4 regions of the Peribacillus sp. NJ4 genome follow, and region 3 is predicted to be linked to each of the others. Evidence: riboswitches for the same ligand, from Rfam matches in the RefSeq annotation. Region 3 holds a riboswitch; each other region holds the start of a gene.
What was found. Region 3 has a riboswitch for S-adenosylmethionine ahead of QUF94_RS05045 (ABC transporter permease). Riboswitches for the same ligand answer to the same signal wherever they lie in the genome.

Region 1 (7,956 bases), 3.3 Mb from region 3:
CAAAAGAAAATAAACTGCAAAAGTTTTCCACTTTGGAAGCCATTGTTAAACATATTTTTCACGACCGGCCGCTTGAGAACCTTATCGTGCAGCAGGGGATCCCATTAATTCGATCTGAAAAACGTCCAGTGGATTTCCGGGTCCATACGAACAAGGACAGTAATGGAAAATGGCAGGTGTCCGCGATTGCAGCAAAAATCGCTGGTGCCGGTAGCGTCACGACCCATATTAAAAGCGGGGGTGTCATCAAAACGGTCGCCGAATTGTTTGGAGATGACGATGAAGCGAAAGAAGTCGAACGAAAGCTATCGGAAGCCGCACTGATTCTAAGTGACAGTATAGAAAAGAACTTGGACGGCATCATTGCAGAAATAGGATTTGATTTTGGATTGGATAAAAAAGGGCAGGTTTGGATGTTTGAAGCCAATTCCAAACCTGGACGTTCCATCTTCTCCCATCCAAAACTCAAGGATTTCGAATTGCTGACCAGAAAGCTAAGCCTTGATTATGCCATTTACCTTACGGAACAGACGATTACGAAATCAATCAGTGTGCCGCGATGAACATTTTTTACGATATCCGCACTGAAAATTGGCACCACACTCATGAGAATGCGGATCTTTTCGCCGGGTCTGCCAAAGAGGAGATCAGCTATAAAAAGGACCATTCGAATCACCCCCTAATTCCTATCACCATATTCCCAGGTAACCGGATGCTTGTCGTCGGAATACTGACTGTTTCCAATCCCAAAAAGGAATCAGGTTTGGGTGGAAACCTGACCCTTTTTCGGGACCTATCCTTATATTTATTGAAACACGGGATTTTGACTTATGCATTCACAGGAAATGCCCTGCATTCCGAGTCGTTGAGAGGGTATGTTTTTTCCTCCACTTCAAACAAATGGATCGAGTGTAAGATGCCGCCCCCTGACATCGTCTATAACCGTATCCCATCGAGGGGCTATGAGGCTTCAGAAGAATTCCAGAGTCTCATCAACCACTTTAAAGAATATCGAATTAACCTTTTCAACCCTTGTTTTATAGATAAATATGTAATGTTCGAAGCATTAACGGAAGACGGGGCCCTCACCACTCACCTCCCCCCCACCATGATCCTGCGGAACAGCGATTGCTTGGATGCTTTCCTAGAAACCCACAGGCATATTTACCTTAAACCATGCAAAGGAAGCCAAGGGAAGGGCATTTATACCATCATCAAAAATCCTGATGGGACACTTTTTTTCAATAGCCTAAAGCATAGTGAGTCCTTTCCGGATTTCACTTCATTCTGGGAAACAAAAAAAAGGGATTTATTAAAAAGAAGCTACCTTGCTCAACAGGCGATCATACCGAAAAAAATTTTTGGTCATCGTTACGATTACCGGATTCTCGTCCATTATGAAAAAGGTTTTTATAAAGTGACCGGCAAAGCAGTAAGGATGTCACAAACTCAGGAAATCACCACCCACACTCCCCGAGGGGGTAAGCTTTTTCCTTATCAAGACCTGCAATCAAGAAGCTTAAATCAAAAATTAGCGAATATCGCCCAAAAATGCGGTGAGACTCTTTCGAAAAAAATCGGGTTTCTCGGAGAATTTTCCATTGATATAGGGGAAGATGAATCGGGTTCGCTCTTCATATACGAAGTGAACTCAAAGCCCATGCAGTTCGATGAAGAGGAAATTGAAGCTAACCGGCTTTTGCATTTAAAAAATCTTTTCATTGAATTGACTTTTTCCAACCTGACAATAAAATGACACCTCCAGCTGCCGTTTTACATTATAATGAAATGAAAGACAGCATATATGGAGGTTATACATATGATCACCCATTTTCAGTGGGCACCACTGCATAAGAATCTGCCAGGATGGAAAATTTCATTTTATTTCAAAAAGGAGGCAATCAAAGCCTTGTACCATAAAGATGGATCCATCGAATGGACAGCCAACCCACCTTCCGAAACAGATGAAACCCAACTCAAAAGCATGATCCATGACTTAATGGTCTACCATGTATATGATTGAGCCCTTTCCCCTTTTTCATTCATTAACCCTCTGAACGGAATAAAAATCCCTCCTTTGCCTAAACTAAAGAAAAAGCTAGGAGGGATTTATTTTGGATAAAGAAAAAATGACATTTTTGAAGGATACCGAATATGATGGCAAGGATTCCGTTTTCCTCGATATCGACCGAATCATCAATGAAGGAATGGCAGGCGGAAATGTGTATGAAGTCGCTAACCTTCAGAACATCGAGGAAGCACATGATTTTTATGATGAAACAGATCCCAATATCAATAAATAAACACTCGTGGGCTCTCTTTTTGGGGAGCTCCACTTAAAAAAAGTGAACTTTCGTTCATGCGTCATATTCCCCACTAACAAATGTTTTTTTATGAAAAGCACCCCCTCCATAAAAAAACAACTTCCCGGATGGAAGTTGTTTGAGTGCAAATTAAATATTACAACATGCTGTCTTCTTGCCTTTTTCCAATTCCCGCACTCTATCCCCCGTAGGCATTTGATATTATGCTAAAAGCATTAATATCTTTCAATATCTATTGTTAATTCAAATAGTTCCATTCTCACTGGCATTCAAAACATTTTCGTTTAATATCGAAGTTATGATATGCTCTGAATCCCATTCATGTCCAGATATCTCGATAAGGGGATAGCGATTCGGTAAAACGACTTGCTGGATTTCATGGACTGTATGCCCTTGATCATGTAAGCGTAAAATTTCACCTTGGAGGTTTTCCAAATAATCGAGTTTATTTCGAAACATTTCCTTTCCGTCAGGCACATGCCCAGCATGGCAGCAAAACACTTCCCCAAAGTCATATCGGAGTAATTTTTTTATGGAATCGATGATGATCGGGACAGACTCTTCCCGTAAGATAAGCTTTGTTTTTGGTGTTACGAAAAGGTCTCCAGAAAAGAGCATGCCAGTGCTGTGATTCAAATACACCATATGGTCCTTCGCATGACCAGGGGTAAAAATCGGCTCCCACGTTTGGGTGCGGGAATGAATGGCCTTGCCTAGCGGCTCAGCCTTAAAGGCGTCTCTTTTTCCCCAAAACATTTTACGATATTCAGGATATTCAGCATCCTTCGCACAAGCATCAACCGACATCGGATGAATGAATATCGGAACCTTTTTATGTTCCTTTATCCAGGCAGCGCCTCCCGTATGGTCCTCATGATAGTGCGTCAGGGCAACTGTTTCGAAGTCTGCGGACTCATAGAATGGAATAAGTCCTTCCAATAAAATCTGTGCGCCAGTATCTATCAATAGCCCATCCGTTAAAAAAACATAAACACTCATCCCCGACTTGACCCCGTCAGGAGTCCCGTGCACACAAACCACATCATTTACCGTCTTAATCTCTATCATGCATTTCCACCCCATCATTGTACAAAAATAGTTTTTTCTCCCTTTTTCACTTTATTATAATAAATGTATTATCTCTTTACCCTTTTGACAAGTAAATAATGGAATATCTGGATGTAAAAGACGGATTATTGACTAAGAGCCCTTTTGACAGGAATGGTTTTAATGAACCGCACGGAACATTATCGACAAAAAACCATCACCAAATCACAGAAACGATTGACATTGTGGAATTTTACAAATATTATAGATTATATTATAAAACTTGAAATATTCTAAAATAATAGTTTACTTATCAAGAGTGACGGAGGGATCAGGCCCTGTGATGTCCGGCAACCGCCCTTCGGGAACGGTGCCACTTCCTGCAGAATGTTTGCATTCTGAAAGATAAGACGAGATATAATTTCGCTGCCTCTTTCTGAATGATAGAGGCAGTTTTTTATGTTTAAGGGGGAAGGATCATGATTGAAATCCGTTCAGTCCGAAAGGAATACATCACGAAGAAAAACCGAGTTATCGGAGTGGATAACGTATCTTTAACCATTCAAAAAGGCGAAGTGTATGGAATTGTCGGCTACAGCGGAGCTGGAAAAAGCTCATTACTCCGCTGCTTGAATTTGCTTGAGCGTCCGACAGCCGGAAATATCATCATTGACGGCATTGATTTAACCTCTTTATCAAGTAAAGAGCTTCGTAAACAACGTCAAAAAATCGGAATGATATTTCAACACTTTTCCCTGGTCAGTTCAAAAACCGTTTATGAAAATGTCGCTTTCGCCTTAAAGGCCGCGCATCAATCGAAGGACGCCATCAGGTTACGTGTATTGGAATTGCTGGAAATCGTAGGGCTCAGTGATAAAAAAGATGTCTATCCGGCACAGCTTAGCGGTGGACAGAAGCAACGGGTCGGCATAGCCCGGGCCTTAGCAAATGACCCCACCGTACTGTTATGTGATGAAGCGACTTCAGCCCTTGATCCAACAACAACAAAAGCGATTTTACAGTTATTAAAAAAAATAAGCAGGGAGCTCGGGATCACCATCGTGTTGATTACACATGAAATGGAAGTGGTCAAAGAACTATGCCACCGAGTCGCCGTCATGCAGGATGGGCGGGTAATTGAAGAAGGTTCCGTTTATGAAATATTTTCACAGCCAAAGCAGGAGTTAACGAAGCAATTCATCAGCAGTGTATTGGATTTCGAACTTCCCTCACATTTGATTGAGGGAAGTAAAGGAACGATTATTAAAATTCAATTCGAAGGGCAAACCGCCGGTGAATCGATTCTCTCCGACGCTCTCCAATCCCATTCAGTAAAGGGGAATATCCTGCACGGTAAAATTGAGTATATTCAGGATGTCCCTTTAGGCATCTTGATCATTGAGTTAATCGGTGAGGCCGCTGAAATTCATTCGGCATTGGAATATATAAAAAATCGTTCCAGTTCTGCGGAGGTGTTAAAACATGTCATTTCTTGATTCCATCGTCAATATTTTACCTGATCTTAATAAAGCCTTTCTTGAAACGATTTATATGGTCGGCGTTTCCCTTGCGGTAGCCCTTTTGATAGGTTTACCACTTGGAGTATTGCTGTTTACGACAACCAGGAATTTATTCTTTGAAAATAGCGTCGTGAATCGATCACTCGGTTTCGCAGTCAATATTGTCCGTTCAATCCCGTTCATCATTCTCTTGGTCGCCCTCCTTCCTTTAACGGAACTGCTTACTGGATCGACGATAGGGCCAAGAGCGGCTTCTGTTTCCCTGTCCGTATCCGCGATACCTTTTTTTGCAAGGATCGTGGAATCGGCATTACGTGAAATAGACAAAGGAGTGATTGAAGCTGCAATTGCCGTGGGGGCCACTCCATGGATGATCATTAAGGATGTACTTCTTCCGGAGGCAAAACCGGGAATCATTCAGGGGCTGACATTAACGACCATTTCACTGATCGGTTACTCAGCAATGGCAGGGACAATCGGCGGAGGTGGAATTGGTGACCTGGCCATCAGGTACGGTTATTACCGTTATGACAACACGGTCATGATCACGACGATCGTCGTGTTGATCTGCCTTGTACAAATCATTCAAATGGTTGGTGACAAAGCCTCATACTTAGTTAACAAACGATAGAATCAGTCATTTTTTCAATGATTCAATACATATCATTTCAGGAGGAATTTCAAATGAAGAAAATAGCTTCGTTATTATCAGTCTGTGCACTTGCCCTTGGCTTGTCAGCTTGCGGAAGCGATGATGCATCCCCAAAAACTGAAGACAAAAAAGAATTGAAGATCGGGGCGACTACCGGGCCATACGCCGATATGGTTAAAGAAGCAATCCAGCCAGGTCTGGAAGATCTCGGTTACAAAATAGAGATCGTAGAGTTCACCGACTATATCCAGCCGAATAAGTCGCTTGGCAACAACTCAATCGACGCCAACCTATTCCAGCATAAAGTGTACATGGATAACTTCGCTAAAGAAAATGATCTAACGCTTTCCGACCTTATCATAGTTCCAACAGCACCAATGGGCATATACTCGAACAAATATAAATCGTTGAAAGAAATTAAAGACGGTACATCCCTTGCATTGCCCAATGATCCGGTTAACCTTGCACGTGCACTTAAAGTGCTGGTGGATGAAGAATTGATTGAGGTTGACCCAGATGTCGACCCTTTAAAAATATCTGAAAAGGATGTAACGGAAAATCCAAAAAACATCCAATTTAAGCCATTGGAATCCGCTCAATTGCCCCGCGCAACAGACAGTGTTGACCTATCAGCTGTCCCTGGTAATTTCGCTCTCGCAGCGAAAATGGACCTCCAGGATGCCCTTGTTTTAGAAAAGATGCCAGATATGTATCGAAACGTTGTTGCAGTGAATACAAAAGATGTAGACGCTCAATTTGCCAAGGATATTAAATCAGTAGTGGAATCCGCCCAGTTTGAAAAAGTGATTGATAGCAAATTTGCCGGATTCGGAAAACCAGATTGGATGAAATGATCAAATAATCGAGGCCTGCTTTCCCTTTTCAGGGAAACAGGCCTTTACATTAAGGAGAACGAATATGAATACCCTACTGGAAGTCCGCAGCGGCCCAGCCTATTATGCCTGTAAAGCTAATGTCCTTGAAACACTGGAAGCAAAACTGAGTAAAGCGAACATTCGTAAAGTGCTCGTTATTCATGGAAGAAAATCATGGAAAGTTGCTGAACCATTTTTTCCTTCTTTCGAAAATATTGAGACGATTTTTTTCACATACGACGGGGAATGCAGTGACCCGGAAATTGAACGCGTCAAGAAGTCAGCTCTTGAACAAGGTGTGGATGCATTAATCGGCATTGGAGGCGGTAAGCTGCTCGATCTCGCCAAATCGGCCGGAAACTCGCTTCAAAAGGAAATCATCCTCATTCCAACCCTGGCTTCCACCTGCGCTGCCTGGACACCGTTAAGTGTCATTTATGATGATAATGGTTCCTATGTCCGCTATGATATTCATGAAAAAAGCGCTTGGATGTTATTTATCGAACCGGGAATTCTATTGGATTCGCCTATTGGCTATTTACGGGCAGGAATCGGCGATACATTGGCGAAATGGTATGAGGGCAATGCACTGGTCGAAAAACTTGCCACAAAGTCCGTTTGTATTGAATTGGCACATATGGCCGCAAGGCAATGTCAGGAAGTATTATTGACATATGGCGAGGAAGCCCTAGCGGATTTGGAAAAGGGCAAATGGACAGACGCACTAAAGCGTGTAATTGAAACGAACATCATCACCAGTGGTCTAGTTGGCGGCTTTGGTGACCAGTACCTGCGCATTGCCGGTGCCCACTCCATTCATAATGGCATGACTTCCATTACGCAAACTCATCATTTACTTCACGGGGAAAAAGTGGCTTATGGCATTTTAGTCCAGCTTATGTTGGAAGGGAAATTCTCAGAAATAAAACAATTACTTCCATTCTACCAGGTGCTTAAACTGCCTATGACATTGTTTGATATTGGTCTGACGGTTGAACATAGGGCGGAACTTCAAGAGATTGCAGCCCACTCTGTCAAAGAAGGGGAAGGCATCCATCTTCTTTTCCCTGATATTAACCGGGAAAAAGTGACAGCAGCCATGGAAAACCTTGAAGTCCTCACAACCCACGCAAGCACATCCATGGACTGAAAAAGCGATGGGGTTTTTCCCCATCGCTTTTTAATACATAAAGGAATCAAATCATAACATTGCTTGTTTCAAATCACCCTTTTCTCTATGCACCTATCATTAAACATAATGTGGTGCCAATCCTTCAGTCTAATAAAAGAAGCTTTCATCAGACAGTCTGTTTCCATAATCGAAGGAGATCACTTTCATGTTGTCTGTGGATACCAGCTTTTCTATCAGCTGACTCTGGTCGGTTCTTTTCCCAATCCCAAATATCTTCGAGTGTTTCAGAAAGCGGACGGAATGTTAGTCCATTATTGATGGCTTTATTGTTATCAAAAGCCAAAAATCCATTCAAAGGTTCCTTGGCTCCTGGAAAAGGGAACTCTTCCGGTATCCATAAAGGCAT
Region 2 (7,956 bases), 1.7 Mb from region 3:
CGGTTTGCTGCCCCTTGAGCCCAGTTCAGCAATCGCGTCCGTCTGTTAACGGATAAGATCGTCCCATAGGGGAAGTGATGTGAGGGAGTGACATACACTACATCGATCTTTGAATCTTCAATTGGGTTTACCTTTACGCCTTCTTCATCAATTTGCAGTGGATGGACTTCATTTGGGTAGCTGCGTAAAATCCGGTGAATCAAGTGAAATCCAGGATCTTCAACACCATAAATGGCATTTTTATCGAAAAGAAGGACAAGCTGCTGCAATAAAATTTCCATTCCTGCACCAATGATGATCTGTTCGGGCACACATTGAACCCCACGTGCATGATACACATAATGGGCAATTTCACATCGTAATTCATATTCCCCTCTAGAATCCCCCAGTAAAAGAAGATCTTGATGCGATTCATCAATTTTATTTTTCGTGTATTTTCTCCATTTTTCAAATGGGAAGTTTTCCGTGTCAATTTGGCTGGGATGAAAATGATACAGTAAATCCCCTTCATTATCATTAATTTGTTCCAAGGAAACTTGGTTGGTTTGCGTATACTCTAAATCCTCGAATGTTTGAATATAGTACCCTTTTCTTGGTATGACTTCAACGTATCCTTCAGCAGTTAATTGTTCATATGCTGTCTCGACAGTATTTTGACTAATCTGAAGGAACTCTGCCAATTTACGTTTGGAAGGCAGTTTTGAGCCATAAAGAAGACGGCCATCAATGATTTCTTTTTTAATATGTGAATATAATTGTTCGTACAAAGGTACTTCACTAAATCGATTTAAATCACAAGTTAGCATATTCATATTGTTTCCGCCTTTTAGATAAAATTATACTGACCCCATTAAATTAATTAAAACTGACACTTTCAATACGGTCAACTATTTTTTATACTAAACACAACAAATCTAAAAAATGCAAATATTAGGGGGAAGAGAAATGGAAAAATTATTAGGAACTGACACAGTAAAAAGAGGAATGGCACAAATGCAAAAGGGTGGCGTAATTATGGACGTCATAAATGCAGAACAAGCAAAAATTGCTGAAGCATCAGGTGCTGTCGCTGTCATGGCATTGGAGAGGGTTCCTTCAGACATCCGTGCGGCTGGCGGGGTAGCAAGAATGGCAGATCCGCGAATTGTCGAGGAAGTAATGAATGCAGTATCCATCCCGGTTATGGCTAAAGCAAGGATTGGCCATATTGTTGAATCAAGGATCCTGGAATCCATGGGAGTGGATTATATCGATGAAAGTGAAGTGCTGACGCCTGCTGATGAAGAATATCATATATTAAAAAGTGATTTCACAGTTCCTTTCGTTTGTGGCTGCCGTGATTTAGGCGAAGCTTCACGCCGTATTGGAGAAGGAGCATCGATGCTTCGTACAAAAGGAGAACCAGGTACAGGTAATATCGTGGAAGCTGTGCGTCATATGAGAAAGGTACAGTCCCAAATTCGTAGAGTTAGCATCATGAGTGATGATGAATTAATGACGGAAGCAAAAAATATTGGTGCCCCTTATGAAATTTTAAGAGAAATCAAACGGACTGGTAAATTGCCTGTAGTTAACTTTGCAGCTGGCGGAATTGCCACTCCAGCAGATGCAGCACTGATGATGGAATTGGGAGCAGATGGCGTATTCGTGGGGTCCGGTATTTTTAAATCGGAAAATCCAGAAAAATTCGCATCGGCAATCGTTCAAGCGACTACATATTTCACAGATTATGAATTGATAGGCCGGTTGTCAAAAGAGTTGGGCAGTGCAATGAAAGGAATCGATATTTCCAAACTAGCTCCAGCAGAACGTATGCAGGAACGTGGATGGTAATATGATAACTATCGGTGTTTTGGGATTACAGGGTGCAGTTGAAGAACACTTGAACCAAATCAATGCTGCCGGAGAACAAGCAATACTTGTTAAAAAACCGGAACAGCTGCAAGAAATCGATGGCTTAATCATTCCAGGCGGAGAAAGCACCACGATGAGAAAGCTAATGGATCGTTATGGATTCAAGGAACCAATCAAAACTTTCTTCGAACATAAAAAACCTATTTTCGGTACTTGTGCGGGGATGGTATTGGCGGCCAACGAATTGACTGGTGATGAGAAGGCCTATCTTGAACTAATGGACATTTCCGTGAAAAGGAACGGATTTGGACGTCAACGGGATAGTTTCGAGGCTGAATTATCAATTAAAGGAATGGAAGAACCTTTTAAGGCCGTTTTCATCCGAGCTCCATTTGCGGATGGAATTGGAGAAGATGTAGAGATATTGGCTGTTTATGAAGAGAATGTTGTCGCTGCGAGACAAGAAAATGTCCTTGTCAGTGCGTTTCATCCAGAATTAACAGGGGATGATCGTTTCATGCAACTTTTCATTGAAATGGTTAAGACATCCATAAGTAAAGTCGAATTGAAAACCTGTTAAACAAATGAAGCTGTCCTTTTATTAGGACAGCTTTTCTTTCTAATGCATTAAAAGCTAAAAGGGAATGATTAAATAACATATTTCTTGAAATTACTATTTTATACTTATAACAGCAAGAGTTGCAGTTATTACAGGAGGAGCAAGCGGAATTGGCTGAGCGACATGCTTGAATTCGACAAGGTCGTTGTTGCGGATTTTAATGAAGAAATGGGACGGGAAACCGTTGAACGGATAACGGCAGAGGTGGAGAGGGCATTTTTGTTAAAACGGATGTTTCCAATCATGAAGATGTTGAAGCGTTAATCAATAAAGCGGTCGAAGCATACGGTAGGATCGATATCATGTTTAATAATGCCGGCATTGGTGCTGGAGGGATGATCCTCGATCAAGATATGGACGGGTACTTCAAAACGATTGGAGTGAACCAGCACGGAGTGGCCTTCGGCATCATGGCAGCAGGCAGTAAAATGAAGGAACTGGGTATCAAGGGTGTCATTATAAATACCGCCTCTGTATTTGGCTACTTAGCTTCCCATGGGACTTTTGCCTATCAGGCGTCCAAAGGAGCAGTTAGAATGATGACACAAACAGCAGCTTTGGAATTGGGTGCTTATGGAATACGCGTAGTAGGCATTGCACCAGGCGGTGTTGATACTTCAATCATACAAAGCTATAAAGATATGGGAATCATCGATAAATTGAATGCAAGTCAAATGCACGGTAAATTAATTAAGCCAGAAGCCATTGCAAATGCTGTCTATTTATTATCCTTGGAAGAAGCGGATGCAATCAATGGAAGTGTAGTCATGGTCGATGATGGCTATGCATCTTTTAAATGATTATCTGAAAAAGAAAACATCGTCCAAATTAGACGATGTTTTCTATATACGATATATGGGAATATTGATTTCTAATAGATCGAAGGTAATATTGACCGATTGGTACCATCGGGATATCATGTAAAATAGATTGGTGAAACCGGTCTTATCTTTATAAAAGAAGGTTGATATTTTTGAAAAAGGGGCAACAAACCAAAGAACGAATCATAAATGTAGCCCGGACTCTTTTTGCGACAAAAGGGTTTGACATGACAAGAACGAATGAAATTGCCTCTGCATGCAATGTTTCCGAAGCTACTATTTACAAATACTTTGAAAGCAAAAAAGATTTGCTTCTGGCTACAATTACTCCTAATGAAAAAGAGGAGTCTGAAGATGGGACAAACCATCTGTCAACTGATGATCTTGTGGAAAATCACGTTTGCACCATGATAAAAAACGTTCTTGAAAATAAAGAACAGTTTTCGATATTATTTCGGGAAACACAATTCGATCAAGATATTTCAAAGCAATATGTTGATCGAATTTTCAAGCCGAATGCCAAGCATATTGAAATACAGAAGAGAATAGATAGCGGAGAGATACAATATATTTCTGATATTATCCTTTTTAATGTGGGGATCATTTCTTTCACATTGGCATTATCTACACATTATGAGATTCATCAACAGAAAAAGGAACCATATTTTACTTCTGAACGAATTAAGAGCATTGCACAACTTTTGGTATATGGTATTCATGGAAAACAAAATCATACATAATGAAACGGTCATATTAAAAGGCATGAGCATCAAGCCGCAAATATGACCGTGTTTTTTTGAATGGTAAGCAATCATTACTTGTGAAATTAATAAACCGGAGTGTAAGATTTGACTTATATTTTTCAGACTATTACGATAAATGCATGCTGCAACAAATTCATTACGAGGATTTTTATTCTAAAACCATGTAATATGGGAGGGGATTTATATGAGCGATATCGTAATTTTATCAGGAAGTCCAGCGATTCCATCAAGAACGGACATTTCACTAAAACATATTCAATCATTAGTAGAAAACCAAGGATTTACCACAGCTTATTACTCAATTACGGATTTCTCAGCAGATGATTTATTCCAAGGGAAATATAATAGCGAAGATATCTTAAAGCTTTCGGAGAAAATACAAGCAGCCAGAGGAATCATCATTGGTTCACCGGTATATAAGGCTTCTTATACAGGGGTATTAAAAGCCTTGATTGATTTGCTGCCAGAAGGAGCTTTTAAGGGGAAGCCAGTGCTGCCCATTATGATTGGCGGAAGTAACAGGCATTTATTGGCGATTGACTATGCGCTTAAACCATTAATTTCAATATTAAAAGGCGAGCCGTTGCAGGGCATATATTTTGTGGATAAGGAAATAGATAAACAGAATTCAGAAAACCCGATCAATGACTTGAATTTAGTTGATCGCGTTCAGAGTCAGGTTCAAGAACTAATAGAAGCGATTCAGTTAAGAAATTAATAAGTAATCGACTTCAATAAAAGGAATGGAATTCAAGTAATTACTTTTTCAATGAATGACAGGCATCAATAATAGCTTAATAATGAAAATAGACTCATTTTTTTGGAGACTTTATCTAAAAAGACGAGTCTATTTTCATATTTAAATGAACATAAAATCATGAATGGAATAGTGTGTATAAAAATAACAGTTCCTCCATAATATTAAACCAAGTTATTTTATAAGAAAACTCCATTGACAAGGATTAAATATATGTTAATATTTAAAATAATAAAACTTATCCAGAGCGACGGAGGGAATTGGCCCTTTGAAGTCCAGCAACCTGCATGATGGATGCAAGGTGCTACCTCCAACAAAATGTTGATCATTTTGGAAGATAAGGTAAAGAATATTTACCTTGAAATCTTTCCATCATGGAAAGATTTTTATTTTTCGGAAAATTCTTTGGGAAACCATAACAATTTAAGGTTGTTTGGAATTATATAAATTTAATAAATTCATTTAATCAGCGGTGAAATAATATATTCGCGGATTTTCTTAAAGGAGGAACAGGTTTGGATAAAGAGAATCAGCTTGAAGAAATATTTGAACGACTTCAAGAAATGCTTAATTCAATGAAGTATGGATCGATTACACTTATTGTCCAAGATGGTAAAATCATTCAAATGGAAAGAAATGAAAAACTAAGAATTAAATAAGGTATCTGCTGACTAGAAAAACTAGAGGCGGGTTTAACTGATATAAAGAGAGTATTGGTTAGATTCGTCTCTTTTTCCTAGGGTCATTTAAACTGGGGAAGATTATAACGGGCATTGATCAAAAGTAATTCTAACCAGTGACATACAGCAAGTTCTTAGAGGGGGCTGCAAAGTTGGCTGCATTAATAAACTATGAAAATTTCAACACCGGAGATTTACCTGTATTTCCTGAAGATAGTGAGACAAAAGGTGCTTTGGAAGTACTGCAATGGGCGAATGACCATTATGGAAACAAACTGATATATGCGTGTAGTTTCGGTATAGAAGGCATCGTGCTTACGGATTTATTGGCGAAGGTCAATCCCTCGGCAAAAATAGTTTTCCTTGATACAGATGTTCATTTTGAGGAAACGTACCAATTGATCGATCAAGTGAAAAAGCGATATCCAAATCTTTCGATCGAAATGAAGAAACCAGCATTGACGCTTGAAGAACAGGCAGCGGAACATGGGGATGAATTATGGCTTAGCGATTCCAATAAGTGCTGTAACATCCGTAAAATCACTCCGCTTACAGATGTGCTTTCAACGGCAACAGCCTGGCTTTCGGGACTACGGAGGGAGCAATCTGAAACAAGGGCTCTGACAGAGTATATCAATAAAGATAATAAGTTCAAGTCAGTAAAAATATGTCCACTCATACATTGGACATGGAAAGATGTTTGGCGTTATGCCCACAAAAATGGACTTCCATATAATATCCTGCATGATAATGGATATCCAAGCATTGGTTGTAAAACATGTACGGCACCTGCCTTCAATGCAGATGATTTACGCTCAGGCCGTTGGCAAGGAGCCCAAAAAACGGAATGCGGATTGCATTTATCTTAAATAAATAGAAAGTATAGGCTTAAATATTTAGAAACCATAGGGGGAAATTAGCATGACAATCAGTTTACCGCACGGAGGAACACTAATCGATCTTTGGGAACCAAAATATGATTTTAGTAAAATAACAAAGTCAATCGAAATTGACGAAATAGCTTTAAGTGATCTTGAATTGATAGGCACTGGTGCCTACAGCCCGATCAAAGGTTTCTTTACAAAAAGTGACTATGAGACAGTTGTCAAGGATATGAGGCTTAGCAGCGGCCATGTATGGAGCATCCCGATTACGCTGCCTTTGAACGTTGAAGTTGCAGAAACTCTTACTATAGGTGAAGAGGTAAAGCTGACTCATGAAGGTGAAACATACGGAGTTCTCTCCGTTTCCGATATTTTCACTCCCGATAAACAATTGGAAGCGACATTAGTATATCAAACGGATGATGAGAAGCATCCTGGTGTGAAAAATTTATATAACCGCGGGGATGTATATGTCGGCGGAGAAATAAAGTTAGTAAAGAGAATAGAGCGTCCGCTATTTCAAGCAAATTATCTGGACCCAGTTGAGACAAGGAAAGCTTTTGCTGAAAAAGGCTGGGAAACGGTTGTCGGATTCCAAACGAGGAACCCTGTTCACCGTGCACATGAATATATTCAAAAGACAGCATTGGAGATTGTCGACGGCTTATTTTTAAATCCTCTTGTAGGTGCCACTAAATCCGATGACATTCCGGCAGATGTACGAATGGAAAGCTATAAAGTGTTGCTTGAAAAATATTATCCCAAGGATCGCGTCTCACTTGCAGTTTTCCCTGCTGCCATGCGTTATGCAGGACCAAGAGAAGCGATTTTCCATGCGATGGTCCGTAAAAATTATGGTTGCACCCATTTTATCGTCGGACGTGATCATGCGGGTGTGGGTGATTATTATGGCACATATGATGCTCAAAAAATCTTTGGGAATTTTAATTCAGATGAGTTAGGGATCACGCTATTATTCTTTGAACATAGTTTTTACTGTAAAGAATGTGGCAATATGGCTTCCGCTAAAACTTGTCCGCATGGCAAGGAAGACCATGTCATCCTGTCTGGAACGAAGGTAAGGGAAATGTTGCGTAATGGAGAAATTCCTCCAGCTACCTTTAGCCGTAAAGAAGTCATCGAGGTGTTGATCGAAGGTCTTAAAAAGAATGAAGTTTATAACTGATTGGACATAAATTGAAGGATCACATGAAGAGGGGGATTATTAAATGAGTAAAAGTACGAATGTCACTTGGCATGAAACGTCATTGACCAAGGAGCTCCGCCGGAAGCAGAACGGGCATGAAAGCACAGTTCTATGGTTTACAGGACTCTCGGGTTCAGGAAAATCAACGATTGCGAATGCGGTCGCTAAAGAGTTATATAATCGGAATATTCGAAGTTATGTTTTGGATGGTGATAATATCCGCCACGGTTTAAATAAAGATTTAGGTTTTTCTGAAGAGGATCGGACCGAGAATATTAGGCGAATCGGTGAGGTTTCCAAGTTATTCGTGGATAGTGGGCAGTTCGTATTGACCGCCTTCATATCACCTTTCAGGGCAGATCGGCAGATT
Region 3 (7,956 bases):
ATATTAAGTCTTTCTAATGCAATATTGAGTGAAAAAGATGAGGCTTTGTGCAGCGAATTACTTTTATCCCTCACAGATAGCCTTATTCAAACTAATCTTTCTACAGACTATAAGAAAGATAACGCTCTAATTAGAAAAGCAAAGGATATGCTTCATACCAACTTAGAAAATGTACTTAAACTTGACGAGATATGTAAAGAGCTTAATTTATCAAAATTCAAGTTTATCAGATCATTCAAGGCTCATACCGGAATTTCACCATACCAATACTTTCTTAACAGCAAGATAGAACGTGCAAAGCAGTTAATAGAAAAGAATGGAGATATTTATTCAGCAGTAGCTGAATGTGGTTTTGTTGATTTAACCCATTTAAATAAACACTTTAAAAGCGTATATGGAACAACAGCATTTGAATATATATCACATTTAAATTGAGGAGGGATTTTTTAAAATAAAGGGGGAATAAAATTGTCTTTAAAAACAGGCGATATTCTTACATTTGAACGGACTTTCACAGCAGAAGATGTTGAAGTGTTTACTAAGGTTTCAGTTGATGAAGGCTCACACCATGTTACTCCTGATGAACAGGGAAGACTTGTAATACAGGGATTACTAACCGCTACATTACCAACAAAAATAGGAGGCGATAACAACGTACTCGCTCGTACAATGACTTTTGAGTTTTTAAGGCCTGTGTTTACGGGGAATACAATAATTTGTATAGTCAAAATTGAAAAATATGAAAAGCAAGAAAATAATAGAACAGCTATTGTTGCATCCTTTTTATGTAAAAACGGGGATGAAAAAGAAGTATTAAAAGGGGATTTTTCAGGTGTGATCCTTTAAATTTATACTTTCTCTAAAACATTGAATATCACTTATTGTGCGTTGATCAACGAGGATTAACGCCTTTTTTTTTGTTGGACCCCTTATAATAATCTGGGAGAAGGACTTTAAAACCATTAAAATTACACCGAAAGTCAAAGTTGAAGTCATTGAAACTGGAATTGCAAATTGATGTGCTGAGAATACTTCCATTACAATCGAGGAACCAATGAGTTTAAGATCCAGAGAGCTGAATGTAGCTCTTTTTTTATGGCTGTTTTCGTATAGATTTTTGTTTTTTAAGTAATAGCACCCGATTAAGTAAGTAAATCAAACATCAACCCTCTTTCTAAAGGAACAATTGCGGAAGAAATAAAATTAAATCCAAACGCCTGGGTAGTGAAGATTTCCCGGAGGTTCTAGAAAATCTCCGGGAAATCCTCATCGTGGATTGGTAATTGTAATCCTCTAGTTCTGATAAGAACACTCTAAGTAAATTATTAAACTAAAGCACCTGTTAGTTAAACCAAAAATCATTTCCAGCCTTCAACGTTTGAAAAAGACTCATAATCACATCCTGTGATATATTCAAACTTTTTTCCAGTTCTTCTTATATATGCATTGGATGCTAATGAAAGCAAGGATTCAAATGAGTCATCCTTGGGCATATTTTTAGGATTACCGAGAGTTGATTCGAAAAATTCTTTTCCTCTAGCAAGCACGGAACATCTGAAATATAAGAATAAATCCGCAGAGAAATAGTCTCTTTCTTTATCATATGAGTATTCCCCTATGTTTTTTGCGTGTTCTTTCGTATCTAATAAATAAAGTTTGTAAGACAAGGCTTCTTCGAACTGCTTAATGTCTCTTACACTCATCTTTGCCAGTTTATTAACCGCAGGTTCGATAATTTCTTCTTCACATTCAGCATTAAAATTAAGAAGGGAAATAATTGACCAAAACAATTCATCTTTCATTATCTCTTTTGGTTTTTGAATTGTATGGAATTCTTCTATATACCTTTCCTCTTCTTCCCGAATTTCTCTTTCAAAGTTTTCTCTATCATTTTCCCAACGCCACTCTAAGAAAGCTTCTATTCCATCGGAATTATCCCACTTTTCACCGAAAGAATTACATTTTATTTTTCTTTCCTTTTTAGTCAGAGGAATATTACCAATGTAAATAACATCTTTAGGAACCTTGCCATCAACCCATACTAATGCAGGATTATTATCGTAAAAAAATCGATTTTGAATAAGAATTTCTTCTAAAATGTCATTTTCAATTGAAGGAATTTCAGTTCCATTATAAGGTGTTGTAGCTAAAAGGTACGAATTATCCGTTTGATCAAGGATTCTAATTGCCCCGAATTTACCATTTGGCAAATTTACGGCATATATATCTCCAGTCGTTACAGTTTTTTTTGTTTTATTTTTTTGATTGTCCAATTTTCATTACCCTCCTTAAGCCCTACAAGAAGTATTATTGAATACATTCAATAATATAGATTAGCTATCCTTTTTCAATTAAACCGCCTTATATTTTACCATAAAATACAAGTGGTTAGATTTTTATCATGAGAGCAACAATCTTTTAGAAAACACCCTTTTTTATCGTGCTATCAGGTGCTTTACTTCAATAAGGGAGGTTGCTGAAGCAACCTTTTTGTTATGTAACTATAGGGGCGGGTTAGGAACAAGGAATGCTATAATAAAAGAAATGCTTTGGAGGGGAACCACTTGGACAATGAACAATGGGAAAAACAAATGTTAGAAGAATACGGCTGGTATATGGATGCTATTTACGCTGAAGAATACGATGAAATTCACGCTAATTATCATACACACGGAGTCCAAGAGAACTTTAATCATATGGATTTTCAAATAGTACTTAATATGGACCCTGAAATTGCAAATGATGTCTTCTTTACTTTAATTGATGACATACGCCGTGGAAAAAGGTTTGAGGAAGGCAAAAAATACACTGACATACTAGAGGGCTTTGAAGTGATGTTAAAAAAGTATAGAGAAATGGGACGGGACGTATTAAGAGTTCTTTTGCCTGATGAAGACGGAATGCTTCCAACTGAAGAGAATTGTGATGAATATTATAAAACTCAGCTTGATGACTATGCTTTTGATAGTAATGATTAAAAAGTTGTTGATATAACCGGTGCTTTACTTCAATAAGGGGTTGCTTTGGCAGCTCTTTTTCTTATGCAACTAAAGGGACTTGTTAGTGATCTATAAAATTAAAGATTGGAGATTAAGGATGTTTAAAATAACTACATTTCTAGTTAAAACCAGTGAAGGTGATGAGAGTTATATATCCTTAGATGATTCTTTAAAATTAAGAGAAATTTTTGAACATCGAAAATTCATTCCGGAGCATATTCAAATGCATATAAAGATTCAATATAATGATCAAATTATTGTAGGAAATGATATTCCTAGTGGGTTAGATTTATGGAGTGATTATATAGTTGGTATAGAGCAATATTTAGACGGTGAGAACATTGAAATACCTTATGGTATCGATCCATATCTTATGAAGTTAATCTCGATAAACAGCAATTTATTGGAATTTTCCATTGTTGGGGATTGGGAACCTGTTGAGGTGTTTGCACAAGCTAGATTACCTAAAAATGAATTCTTGGAGGCCATTTTAGATGGAGCAACACACTTTTGGAATACATTGAATGATTACAAGGTGTTTGAAAAAAATACAAAGAACACAACCCCTAAAGAATATCCAAAATTAATAATAGAAGAAATTGAAAAACTAAGGAAAAAGGTAAAAACCATAATGAACTAACAGGTGCTTTAGCTAAAAATCGAAGCTGTCTTTAAGGCAGCTTTTTCTTATGGAACCAAAGGGGTAGGTTAGTTAAACATGTGATTTATCTATTAATCATATATGTTAATATACAAAATAAACCAATAGAATAATTAGGGGGATGAGTATGTTCTTACATAAGATTGATGAGGAGTTATCATTGAAACTGTTAGAATTAAAGGATGCAGAAAAAGTTTTCGAAATAACAAATCAATCAAGAGAATACCTACAAGAATGGCTTCCTTGGCTGGATAATACAACAAAACTTGAAGATACAAAAGGGTTTATTAATATGTCTTTAAAAGGTTTTGCTGAAAACAAGAGTGTCAATACAGTTATTATGTATAAGGGACAAATTGTTGGTGTAGCAGGTTATAACCAAATAAATTGGTCAAATAAAACTGCATATATTGGTTATTGGCTCGGAGAAGAATATCAAGGAAATGGAATTATGACAAGAGTAGCTAAGGCATTGACCGATTATGCATTTTTTGAATTGAAACTAGATAAAGTGGAAATAAGGGTTGCTGAGGAGAATAAGAAAAGTAGAGGAATTCCCGAAAGATTGGGTTTTGTTAATGAAGGTTGTATAAGACAAGCAGAATGGTTGTATGACCATTATGTTGACCATATTGTTTACGGTATGTTAGCTAAGGATTGGAATAAGTAGTAATACCTTATAGAACTAACTTCTGCGTTAGTTCTATAAGAAAAAGTAAAAAAGTCGATTCCTTAACGTAGAGGAGATCGACTTTTTAGGTTGGAATTCTCTTAGTGTATAAAATTTCCGAAATGGGCGGTAGCATTGTTGCTACCGTTCGTAAAAGGGCACTTTTACAAAGCATAGAGCCCATCTTTAAAGATGGGTTCTATGCTTTGAGTTTAGTTAAGTATTTATGTATAAGAATTTACGCGTTAAGTTTTTTGGTAGCTTCCAATAAGCTGCTTTTATGTAAACTAATTTTTTGTTTTTCTAGTGTATAGACATAGAAAAACCCCGAATAAGGGACCTTTTTCGAAGTGTCCATTATTCGGGATATAGTTCATGAAAGGGTGTTTTTTTTATTTAGATACAGGTATGACTGCACCTTTATATTTTTCAGTAATGAAGTCTTGTATTTCTTTAGAGTGAAGTACTTCTACTAACGCTTTTACTGTCTCTTTATTTTCATCACCCTTACGTACAGTGATAATGTTTCCATATGGATTATCTTCACCCGATTCAACAGCGATTGGATCTTTAAGCGGATCTAACCCTGCATCTAACGCATAGTTAGCATTAATAACAACCGCATCACCTTCGTTGTTATTATAAATTTGAGGTAATAGTCCACCTTCTATATCTGCATTAAAAGTTAAGTTTTTAGGATTTTCTACAATATCATTAATAGTAGCTTCTGTTTTATTGAGTCCTTCTTTTAGCTTAATAACGCCTTCTTTTTCAAAAATAGATAGAATACGTCCTTGTTCAGCTACAGCATTACGCATAATAACTGTACCGTTTTTTGGAAGATCTTTTAAGCTATCATACTTTTTTGAGTAAATACCGATTGGCTCAATATGAATAGCACCCGCATTTACAAAGTCATAGTCTGGATTCTCTTTTAACACTGATTTAAGATATGGAACGTGTTGGAAATAATTTGCATCAATCTCTTCATCAGCTAACGCTGTGTTCGGTATAATATAATCTTGGAATGTTTTAATTTCTAAATCAATTCCCTTTTCCTTTAATAATGGCTTTGCCTCTTCTAAAATTTCAGCATGCGGAATGTTTGATGCACCCACAAGGATTTTCTTTTCTTTGTCTGAAGAATCTGATCCGCCGTTAGACGTACCGCAAGCTGCTAAACCTAATACTAATGCTGAGGAAACTGCTAAAGTTGATATCCACTTTTTCATAATTCATTTCTCCCTTATCGTTTATCTATTTTTGTTGTAAATATATCACCTATAAATTGAATGAAAAAAACAATGACTAAAATTAATACAGTTGCTACCAATGTTACATCATTATTATTGCGCTGAAACCCTTCAAGATATAACAAATTACCTAAACCATTGCACCAATTACCCCAGAAATAGCTGTATAACCAACTAGAGCGATTGTTGTAACTGTAAGACCTGAAATTAATGCTGGCAGCAGCTCTTAGTAGGTTAGTTTGTCCTAAGTATACAGGGGAAAGGAAAGTTTTTTCTCCTCAAAAAAACCTTTCTACACATGAGTAGAAAGGTTGGTTAAACAATCCTTTCTCTCATCTTCCAAAGCACATTGCTTTGCAGGAATTGGCACCATTTCAGTTAATTAACTGACGGTTGCCGGGCTTCACAGGGCACAGTCCCTCCACCTCTCTTGATAAGAGTCAAACATTATATTCAATTAAACGCAATATTTTAAATTCAGCGTGAATATAGTACGAGAGTGATCTTATCATGACCAAATGGTAGTGTCAATCACAAAATTGTTCAATTAATTTGAATTGACGGATGATTGCATTAAATGTTTTATTCCTGTAGCCTATGAGATTGCTTGTTCCAGGTCCTCAATTAAATCATCGACATGCTCGATTCCAACGGACAAGCGTATAAGATCTTTTGTTTTTCTTATGGAACTATCGGGGCAGGTTAGTTCAACAAGGAAAATGGTAATATACGTTTCTGAGAAGGTGAAAAAATGTTGAAAATTTTTGGAGAAAAAATTGATGGTCTTGATTATCAAATAAGAAAAGGCGTTTATGCAATAGTTTTCAATTCTGAAAAGGATAAAATTTTAACTGTCAAAAATTCCAGAGGACATTATTTTTTACCTGGTGGTGGAATTGAAAATAATGAAGGTTATCAAGAATGCCTGGAAAGAGAAATGCTAGAAGAAACGGGTTATAAAGTGTCGATAGGTTCTTTTATAGGCAATGCAAAGAGATATTTTCAATCCACTAAAAATGAACCACTAATAAATGACGGATATTTTTACTGGGTAGAATTGTTAGATAAAATACAAGAACCAATTGAAGATGACCACTTTATAAAATGGATAGATATTGAAAGTGTTCGAGAACTCCTTGTCCACGAACATCATTGTTGGGCGGTAAATAAGGGTTTAAAAGGGTAAGGTTAAAAGCACTCTTGTTGAACTAACGGGTGCTTTACTTCAGGAGGCAGCCTTTTTCTTATGGCACTAACGGGGCAGTTTAGTTCATTACAGTTTATAATACAAGTAGACTTTGATTTAGATTGAGGAGATAAAATAATGCGTTCTTTTTTAAGAAAAGAATTTTGGGATGGCAGAAATAAACCTATTCTGTTTATACAGTGGGGATTGACAATCTTTGCAATAATATTATATTTCCAAACTTATGACAGTATAGATTATTTCCACTCTGGAATTATAAGACTAATTGCAGGGATAATCACTCTTCTAATAGGAATTGAAAACTACATTGGTAAAAAAAGAGAATATATATTTTGGTTCATCCTAACGATAATGTTTTGTGGAATGGGGATAGACATTTTACTGAACTAACGGGTGCGTTAGCTGAAGATCAGAGCTGTCTATAAGGCAGCTTTTTCTTATGGAACTAAAGGGGCAGCATTCCTGTTAGAAGGATGTTCGAGGTCTTGAAAGAAAAAGAGCCCTCTTGTATGATGCATGAGTGTCAACGACCATTGACCCAGCATCAAACAAGGAGGACTTCTCTATGCAGTTTAAATGGAATGAAAAAATTAATCAAGTTACTGAAAATACACTCGTTGTTGGTATGGATATTGCCAAGCGTGTTCATTACGCTTGTTTTGTTGATGAACGAGGGCGCGTGATAGAAAAAGCCTTCGCAGTTCATCAATCAAAAGAGGGCTTTGAACACCTGTATGAAAAGATTCGTCAAACGATGAAGGAAGCTAAGAAAACAGAAGTAATTGTTGGAATTGAGCCAACAGGCCACTACTGGATGAACCTAGCTAATTTCTTAGATCATTACGGCATACCACTAGTCATGGTGAATCCAATGCATGTCAAACGATCGAAGGAACTGGACGATAATTTACCGACAAAGAACGATAAAAAAGATGCATTAGTCATCGCTCGTTTATTGAAAGATGGGCGTTTTAGCTATCCACGTTTATTAAAAGAAGTAGAGGCAGAACTTCGTATCGGATCTACTCTTCGTTCAAAGTTAACGGAAGATTTAGCGAGTATTAAAAATCGAATCATTCGTTGGCTTGATCGTTATTTTCCCGAGTTTACTCAAGTCTTTCCGGCTTTCGGAAAGATGGCTCTAGCTACATTGGAAATGACTCCGT
Region 4 (7,956 bases), 3.0 Mb from region 3:
ATTCTGACGGAATGACAAATGGCGGGGCCTGAACCTTCACTTCACGATTTAATGTAAGCTCGATCGGTTTATCAACAGCCGGAGTGCTATCGTCGCTTTTCAATTTATCGGCAATGCTCTTTGTTATGGCCCGTTCCATTAAATATAAATGATCCAACACCTGAATGATGCTCCATCGTCCTGCTTCAGGATGCGCGTTCAGCTGTTCATCCGATAGTCCGTTGACCGTATTTAAGAGTTCTTCCCTGATTTTTTCATTATCATTCATCTTTAGCATCTCCTCTTATAAGCCTGGCTAATCTCCTATAATTATTCCATGACCTATATGAATGTGTAAAATAATAATACTTTTTGACAGAAACGAACCGATTAATAGTTGTCTATTTTTTGAACAGCTCTATGATAGTCATAAAGGTAAAATTCGCCTAATATAAAGGACTATCAAAATTCATCAAGGGTATTCTAAATAGGAGTGATCGCCATCATTGGAGGATACTCCATTCAGCCACAAAAGCAGATACAAGCATCCCAGATCTTTGCAGTTCTCTTCCCAACTAAAGGCCATATCAAATTCCTAGCGACTTATGCAGGTAAAAATGCACAGAAAGCATTCTGTGCATTTTTGCTTTCATTTGAAATCATAACTTTCCAGAACCCGATTCGTAATGAGTTGATACCCTTTTTCATTCGGATGTATCTTATCACTGAAATACTCTGTTTTCTTTTTATTTTCAAAAAGATCATTTGTAGGAATGAATACCATCCGATCATCCTTTTCCGCTATTCTCTTTATTGCTTGGTTATAATCTAGAATGTGTTTTTCAAGTTTTTCATTGTCTTTAATTGGGCTATATAGCCCTACTACCAGTATATCCGCTTTATCGTTTGCCTTTATCAGGGTTGATATAATCTTATCCAGATGGTTGATATACTCCCGTTTACCATCATCGATTTTTCGGTCACTTATTTTCTCCAAGTTCCCGCCGTTACTATTGATCAAGTCATTCGTTCCAATATAAACGATGAAAGTATCGGCTTTATCAAGTTTCGTTTTAATGCGGTAATCATCAAGCTGCTTCATTACCCCATCCGTTTCCTGACCTTTTATACCGTAATTCCAAAAACTCACTTTTTGTTCCGATTCCGGATTATTCAATTCATCCTCCAGACCGTCTACATATCCTTCCCCGTCCTTATCCCCTTTTCCATAGGTTAACGAATCTCCAAAAGCCATCACCCTTTGTACATCTTTCGCTTCCGAGGCTTGAAATTTATATGCCGCGAAACAAATTATTAGTACAATAATTAATAAACCTGCTATTTTTTTCATTTGCTTCTCCTTTTGTCTATTTACTATGAAGTATTTAATCTTTTAAATACCCAAAAATCTGTAGTCCTAACATATAAAATGAATTGTCAGATAAAGAGCAAAGAGTGTATGATAGTATAAAACTTTCAATGGATTGGGTTTCATTCACCGTCCCTTAATAAAAAACCGGCGATACCCTTTATTCTGGAGATAGAATATAGATAGGAGTTTAAATCATGGAAGAGCACATAGAGTTTAGAGAGGCAGAACTATCGGACTTACCCAGGATCGTTGAAATATATAATTCGACAATTGCTTCAAGAATGGTCACGGCGGATACGGAACCTGTATCCGTACAATCGAGGGTTACATGGTTTGAGGAACATGATTCAGAAAGTCGACCGCTATTTATCATTATTATAGAAGGGGAAACTGCTGGATGGATGAGCTTTCAATCGTTCTATGGGCGGCCGGCCTATAATTCCACGGCTGAAATCAGCATTTATATTGATGATTATTTCCGGGGAAAAGGAATCGGACAAATTTCGATTCAAAAGGCAATTGATGTTAGCCCAAAATTAGGGGTGAAGACTCTATTAGGTTTCATTTTTGCCCACAATGCACCAAGCCTGAAGCTTTTTTCCAAATTCGGGTTTGAAAAATGGGCACATTTACCTCAAGTTGCCGAGCTGGATGGCATTGAACGAGATTTGATCATTCTTGGTAAACGTGTCGATATTTAAATATATTTATTTAAAAGCTATTGCCTTGTGTAGTAGCTTTTTTCTCTGATTAAACGAGGACGAAATAGTGAATTTAGAAATACCTATATACTCTCTGGAGGGAAAAATATTCAGATTCTCTTTTATTTGTCAACGCATTTAACAGCGCATCCAATTCTTGACTTGCTTGAACAGTTAGAAGACTTGTAAAACCATAAACTGCTGCCAATTTGATCATTTCCTCTCTCTTTTCTTCTACTTTTTCTATAGTTACCTTCCGACAAATCATATAAACACCTCCTAATTTTTCAATATTTTTACACTTTCATCATAATGAAACTCGTAGTTAAAATCAACTATTTTCCGGAAATTAAATGTGTTATTTCATAGGTTAAATGTGACAAAAAGCCTATTTCAGTCTCTAATTATGTATATTTTGTGACATCCTATATATAAACCTAAATAAAAAAAGCATCCACAAGTGTGATACATTGCGAATGCTTACATCATATCCCTATCCCACGAACCCAAAATATAGTCTATCGCTTACTATGTCATCCATTCCGAAGGAGACTCGTTATTAGGTCTATTTATAACAATCTTATATTCATCTTCAAGTACTTTTAACGGGGCATCGTAAAGGTGCCTTTCATCAGAGGTTTTGTATACTCCATTGGCCAATAACTCTTCAATAAGCTTTGCCTTCCTCTGTTCAATCCTCTTAAATAATTCCGCCATGTAAATGGCTCCTTTCCTAGTCATCATAAAGCCTGCTTCTAGTTGAGCTAAACTGTATTAACTGGTTTGATTTTCACCAAATTATATATACCTTTATTATTATGTCACTAAACGTTATTCCGCAAAAATAAAAGCCTCTTCTAATTCAAGAAGAGGCTGACAGTGTCCGTACGGCTCTTCTTATCTTCCAAGCATATGCTTGTTGGATTTAGCACAGTTCCCAAAATGGGTCTGCTGCCGAGGTTTCTTTGGGCCAAGTCCCTCCACCTCTCTGGATAAGAATTCAATATATAATTGATGTAGACATGATTTTATCCCAATAATCATCAAATGTCAATTACCTGGATCTCCCTTTTTTCCTGAGCCATAAAGGATTCCCTCTTTCAAATACGGGTTGCATTTTCTTGTCTTTCTGATATGATGTCAGTAATTACATACAATTCACACCACTAGGGGAGTCTTTTTTAAGACTGAGATGGAATTAGTTCCGGACCCTTTGAACCTGAACCGGCTCATACCGGCGGAGGGAAGTGGATGATATCGTCCATTTACAGACTTTATCCATCTACCCCGTTCCGTATTCAGGAGCGGGTTTTTTTATTGGGTGTAAACAGGGGGATCCATCTAAAGGAGGATGAACAATGGAGAATACTAAATTAGAAACATTCAGTGATAGACTTCATGGACGGGCAAAAGAGATTTGGAAAAGGAACCATTCACATCCCTTTGTCCAGGCAATTGGAAACGGCACACTTCCTGAAAAGAAATTTGCCTATTACCTGAAGCAGGACTATATCTATCTCATGGATTATTCCAAGCTCTTTGCTTTAGGTGTCATCAAAGCTCATAATATCGAAACCATGGCAAAGTTTGCGAGTATTTTAAATGAAACCCTTCAAGTTGAAATGGATATCCATCGGCATTATGCTTCAGAATTCGGAATCAGCTCCAAGGAATTGGAAGATACAGAACCCACACCAACCACTCTAGCCTATACGGGTTACATGCTAAATGCAGCTCAGCATGGGACTTTGGCAGACCTGATAGCCTGTCTCCTACCATGTGCTTGGGATTATTATGAGATCGGTTTGCTATTGAAAGAACAAAATGGTGAAGCATTGGAAAACAATCGCTACTCTGATTGGATAAGGTCATATTCATCTCCTGAATTCGGTGAAGCACACAAGTGGCTGATTGCTTTGTTGGAAGAATTAACTGAAGGCATGCCCGAAAAGGAACTTCTTAGATTAGAAAAGCACTTTTTGGTGACTTCCCGATATGAATATTTATTCTGGGATATGGTTCAAAATGAGCAGGATTGGCCACTGTAGGTCGTTGATATGATGAATCCAATCAAGAAATTGACATTGACCGCCATGATTACGGCTATAACGACTTTAACCAGTTCATTTATTTTCATCCCCGCCGGATTTGCAAAAGTCTTTCCTATTCAACATCTGGCAAATGTCCTGACAGCCGTATTATTGGGACCTGCTTATGCGGTAACACAAGCTTTTTTAGTTTCCATCATTAGAAACATGTCTGGTACCGGTTCAATTTTCGCCTTTCCTGGCAGCATGATCGGTGCACTTTTGGCTGCCGTCGTATATCGAAAAACACAAAGCTTAAAATTCGCTTGTTTAGGGGAAGTGATCGGGACCGGCATTTTCGGTTCCCTAGCCTGTTATCCACTTGCAATCCTCCTATTGGGAGAAAAAGCTGCTCTTTTTGGTTTTTTACCAGCTTTTATGCTTAGTTCATTCGCAGGTGCGATTTTAGCTTTCATATTACTTAAAATACTTCTAAAAAATAATTATATGAAGGGGTTTTTTTATGAAAACAGCATTAACCATCGCAGGCTCTGATTCAGGGGGCGGTGCTGGAATACAAGCTGATTTAAAAACATTTTCTGCACATGGGGTCTTTGGAATGTCAGCAATCACAGCCGTAACCGCACAAAATACAATGGAAGTGCGTTCAATTCAGGCCATCGATACAGCTATCATTTCGGATCAAATTGCAGCCATTTTTGAAGATATTCGTGTCAATGCAGTAAAAATAGGTATGCTTGGATCAAAAGAAATAGTGGAAACAGTCGCTGCGTCCCTTAAAACATTCTTACCTGACATCGTTATCCTTGATCCTGTCATGATTTCCAAAAGCGGCCACCATTTGCTCGACGAAAAAGCCGTCTCTGCCTTAAAAACGGAATTGCTTCCGCTTGCAACCCTTGCAACCCCAAATGTACCAGAAGCGGAAGTTCTTACTGGCTTGTCGATTCGAACGAAACAAGATTTTTACAGGGCATGCATATCCATACAAGAACTGGGCCCTAAAGCCGTTTTACTTAAAGGGGGCCATGCAGCGGGAAATCCAAATGATCTCTTTTATGATGGGACTGACTTCCACTGGATAAAGGGAGAACGCATTCATACAAAAAACACACATGGTACAGGCTGTACCCTGTCATCCGCCATTACATCCAACCTGGCAAATGGACTGACATTGCTGGAGTCGATCGAACAGGCCAAGATCTATATTTCTGAAGCCATTCGTAATAGCTTTTCAATCGGTAAGGGTCATGGACCTGTCCACCATTTTCATTCATTTTCAAAAAAAGAACGGAGTGAATTAATATGAAGGTTCCTGCAGCCGATTTATTCGTGAGGGTAAGAGAAGGAAAACCACTCGTTCACCAAATCACCAACTTTGTTACGGTCAACGACTGTGCAAATGCCACCCTTGCCATCGGTGGTTCGCCTGTTATGACATCGAGCCCAAGAGAAGTGGCGGATATGGTCAAATTAGCAGATGCATTGGTCCTTAATTTCGGTACGATTGATGATAAAGTCTTGGAAGCAATGGAGATTGCCGGTAAGACGGCAAATGCCCTGGATATCCCGGTCATTTTGGACCCGGTGGGAGTGGGTGCCACCGCCTATCGGACAGAGCAAGTCACAGAACTCCTACGTAAGGTTAATTTCCAAATCATTCGCGGAAATGCGAGTGAGATCCATCGATTGATGGGTGGGGATATCGTTACACGGGGGGTGGATTCGGGGGAACTTGCGATTAGCAATGCGGAGCTGGCTGCACAAGCGGCAAATAAATTGAATAGTGTCGTCGTGGTCAGCGGGGCGAAGGATGCTGTTAGTGATGGAAAACATACGTCCATAATCGACAACGGGAACCTCCTTTTAACAAATGTTACAGGTACCGGATGCATGGCCACTGCTCTTATCGGAACCTTTTCCGGAGTCACGGACGATTTCTATGCTGCTGCAGTTGCCGGTATCTCTACCATGAGCATTTCAGGGGAACTGGCTGCTGGAAAACTTCAAGAAGATGAAGGAACAGGCACGTTTCGTGTGAGATTAATCGATGCAATATCAAGAATGAATAAGGAAACCTGGATGCATGAGGTGAAAATAAATGAAGAAATCCAAAATTGATTTAAGCTTATATTTAGTTACGGAAGAGTCCATAGCAATAGAAGATTTGACCAAAATCATTACAGAATCGGTTTCAGGAGGAGTCTCGATCGTACAACTTAGAGAAAAAAACAATTCCTCCCTTTCCTTTTATAAAAAAGCTTATGCATTAAAACAGTTATTGAACGAGCTGTCCATTCCCCTTATCATTAACGACCGGGTAGATATAGCACTTGCTGTTGCAGCTGACGGAATTCATATTGGGCAAGATGACCTTCCACTGCCTGTCATCAAACAAATGGTTCCTGACGATATGATTATCGGGGTATCAGTCTCCACTCTTGAAGAAGCAATCGAAGCCGAACGAAATGGAGCAGATTATATCGGAGTCGGTTCCGTTTTCCCTACGAAGACCAAACAAGATGCAACGCTAATGGCAATTGAAGATCTGGAGGAAATTTGCCGCAGCGTATCGATTCCCGCCGTTGCCATCGGGGGTATAACTGCCGATAACATTTCCTCGCTTTCTGATAGCGGGCTATCCGGAACGGCAGTCGTTTCAGCCATCATGAATGCTGATAGTCCGAAGACTGCCTCCGAATTCCTTTTAAAAATAATAAAAGACTTTAAATAACGAAATGAGGGGACTGAATTCAGTCCCCTCCCTTATGTTTATGTCAAAACGGTATTCTTAGTTTCCTTCCCAAAAGCTACGGCAACGGCCCCCACTAGAATAGCAATCGTAAATATGGTGAAAATCGTTGAAATCGGAGTATCGGCAGCAACTAAATACCCTACAAGCAATGGACCCAGGACACCGCCAATCCTGCCGATGCCAGCAGCTAAACCAGCACCTGTGCCACGAACTGCAGTTGGATACTGCTCAGGTGTATACGCATAAAGCGCACCCCATGCCCCTAGGTTGAAGAAAGATAGGAACATTCCAGAAACTATCAGTGGTGCCAACCCCTCTGCCGATCCAAAGAAAAAGGCACTGATGGCCGTTCCGATTAAGTATGTGATCAAAACGAATTTACGCCCCATCTTCTCTATCAGCCATGCAGCTGAAAAATAGCCTGGAAGCTGTGCAAGCGTCATGATCAAAACATATTCAAAGCTTTGAATCATACTGAATCCTTTTAGGACCATCACACTTGGCAGCCATAAAAACATCCCATAATAAGAAAAGACCACGGAAAACCACAGAATCCACAGTACAAGGGTCTGGCGGGAGTATTCCTTTTTCCAGACACTTTTCATATTGCTTAATACAGATGGTCTCTGCTTTTTTTCAAGTTCCGTATACTTCGGTGAATCCGGCAGTTTCAAGCGCAGATACAGTGCATATAAAGCGGGAACGGCGCTCAATAACAATGCAACCCGCCAACCATAAGCAGGAATGATGAAATAGGAAATGAGTGCTGCCAATATCCAGCCAACCGCCCAAAAACTTTCAAGAAGAACGACGACCCTTCCCCTTTTACTAGCTTCAACACTTTCAGAGACCAATGTCGAGGCGACCGGAAGTTCTCCTCCGAGTCCCATTCCAATCAAAAATCGCAATATCAAGAACAAGCTGAGTGTACTGACTGCTGCAGACACGCCACTTGCAATTGAAAACAATAATAAAGTAATGATAAAGACATTCTTCCGTCCGACCTTGTCAGCCATTGCACCAAAGAAAACGGCTCCAACAGCCATACCTATAGAGTTAATGCTCCCAATCCAGCCAACCTGTTCACTGGTTAAGTTCCAT

Region 1: another riboswitch for S-adenosylmethionine. It lies ahead of QUF94_RS21285 (methionine ABC transporter ATP-binding protein); the one in region 3 lies ahead of QUF94_RS05045 (ABC transporter permease).
Region 2: another riboswitch for S-adenosylmethionine. It lies ahead of QUF94_RS13285 (YezD family protein); the one in region 3 lies ahead of QUF94_RS05045 (ABC transporter permease).
Region 4: another riboswitch for S-adenosylmethionine. It lies ahead of QUF94_RS20035 (Fur-regulated basic protein FbpA); the one in region 3 lies ahead of QUF94_RS05045 (ABC transporter permease).

What each region holds. Positions count from the first base shown of each region.
Region 1 is NZ_JAUCFQ010000001.1:4,267,051-4,275,006, forward strand. It holds gene QUF94_RS21260 (YheC/YheD family endospore coat-associated protein) at 1-563, shown strand, start outside; gene QUF94_RS21265 (YheC/YheD family endospore coat-associated protein) at 560-1,756, shown strand; gene QUF94_RS21270 (YheE family protein) at 1,820-2,023, shown strand; gene QUF94_RS21275 (hypothetical protein) at 2,115-2,303, shown strand; gene QUF94_RS21280 (MBL fold metallo-hydrolase) at 2,568-3,392, opposite strand; SAM riboswitch class I at 3,679-3,783, shown strand; gene QUF94_RS21285 (methionine ABC transporter ATP-binding protein) at 3,851-4,867, shown strand; gene QUF94_RS21290 (methionine ABC transporter permease) at 4,854-5,522, shown strand; gene QUF94_RS21295 (MetQ/NlpA family ABC transporter substrate-binding protein) at 5,576-6,397, shown strand; gene QUF94_RS21300 (iron-containing alcohol dehydrogenase family protein) at 6,462-7,568, shown strand; gene QUF94_RS21305 (NAD-dependent epimerase/dehydratase family protein) at 7,717-7,956, opposite strand, start outside.
Region 2 is NZ_JAUCFQ010000001.1:2,650,484-2,658,439, forward strand. It holds gene pdxR (MocR-like pyridoxine biosynthesis transcription factor PdxR) at 1-812, opposite strand, end outside; gene pdxS (pyridoxal 5'-phosphate synthase lyase subunit PdxS) at 946-1,833, shown strand; gene pdxT (pyridoxal 5'-phosphate synthase glutaminase subunit PdxT) at 1,835-2,434, shown strand; partial or broken gene QUF94_RS13270 (SDR family NAD(P)-dependent oxidoreductase) at 2,541-3,273, shown strand; gene QUF94_RS13275 (TetR/AcrR family transcriptional regulator) at 3,447-4,034, shown strand; gene ssuE (NADPH-dependent FMN reductase) at 4,243-4,776, shown strand; SAM riboswitch class I at 5,051-5,159, shown strand; gene QUF94_RS13285 (YezD family protein) at 5,331-5,474, shown strand; gene QUF94_RS13290 (phosphoadenylyl-sulfate reductase) at 5,660-6,364, shown strand; gene sat (sulfate adenylyltransferase) at 6,417-7,565, shown strand; gene cysC (adenylyl-sulfate kinase) at 7,609-7,956, shown strand, end outside.
Region 3 is NZ_JAUCFQ010000001.1:989,230-997,185, forward strand. It holds gene QUF94_RS05010 (AraC family transcriptional regulator) at 1-435, shown strand, start outside; gene QUF94_RS05015 (hotdog family protein) at 469-846, shown strand; gene QUF94_RS05020 (DUF4240 domain-containing protein) at 1,359-2,273, opposite strand; gene QUF94_RS05025 (DUF4262 domain-containing protein) at 2,565-2,978, shown strand; gene QUF94_RS05030 (hypothetical protein) at 3,097-3,639, shown strand; gene QUF94_RS05035 (GNAT family N-acetyltransferase) at 3,788-4,330, shown strand; gene QUF94_RS05040 (MetQ/NlpA family ABC transporter substrate-binding protein) at 4,723-5,562, opposite strand; partial or broken gene QUF94_RS05045 (ABC transporter permease) at 5,577-5,809, opposite strand; SAM riboswitch class I at 5,913-6,023, opposite strand; partial or broken gene QUF94_RS05050 (PLP-dependent transferase) at 6,179-6,259, opposite strand; gene QUF94_RS05055 (NUDIX hydrolase) at 6,335-6,769, shown strand; gene QUF94_RS05060 (hypothetical protein) at 6,908-7,180, shown strand; gene QUF94_RS05065 (IS110 family RNA-guided transposase) at 7,356-7,956, shown strand, end outside.
Region 4 is NZ_JAUCFQ010000001.1:4,027,893-4,035,848, forward strand. It holds gene QUF94_RS20015 (DinB family protein) at 1-268, opposite strand, end outside; gene QUF94_RS20020 (DUF459 domain-containing protein) at 629-1,330, opposite strand; gene QUF94_RS20025 (GNAT family N-acetyltransferase) at 1,546-2,052, shown strand; gene QUF94_RS20030 (aspartyl-phosphate phosphatase Spo0E family protein) at 2,126-2,320, opposite strand; gene QUF94_RS20035 (Fur-regulated basic protein FbpA) at 2,581-2,769, opposite strand; SAM riboswitch class I at 2,947-3,051, opposite strand; TPP riboswitch at 3,211-3,315, shown strand; gene tenA (thiaminase II) at 3,411-4,100, shown strand; gene thiW (energy coupling factor transporter S component ThiW) at 4,113-4,634, shown strand; gene thiD (bifunctional hydroxymethylpyrimidine kinase/phosphomethylpyrimidine kinase) at 4,603-5,409, shown strand; gene thiM (hydroxyethylthiazole kinase) at 5,406-6,221, shown strand; gene thiE (thiamine phosphate synthase) at 6,202-6,834, shown strand; gene QUF94_RS20065 (MFS transporter) at 6,873-7,956, opposite strand, start outside.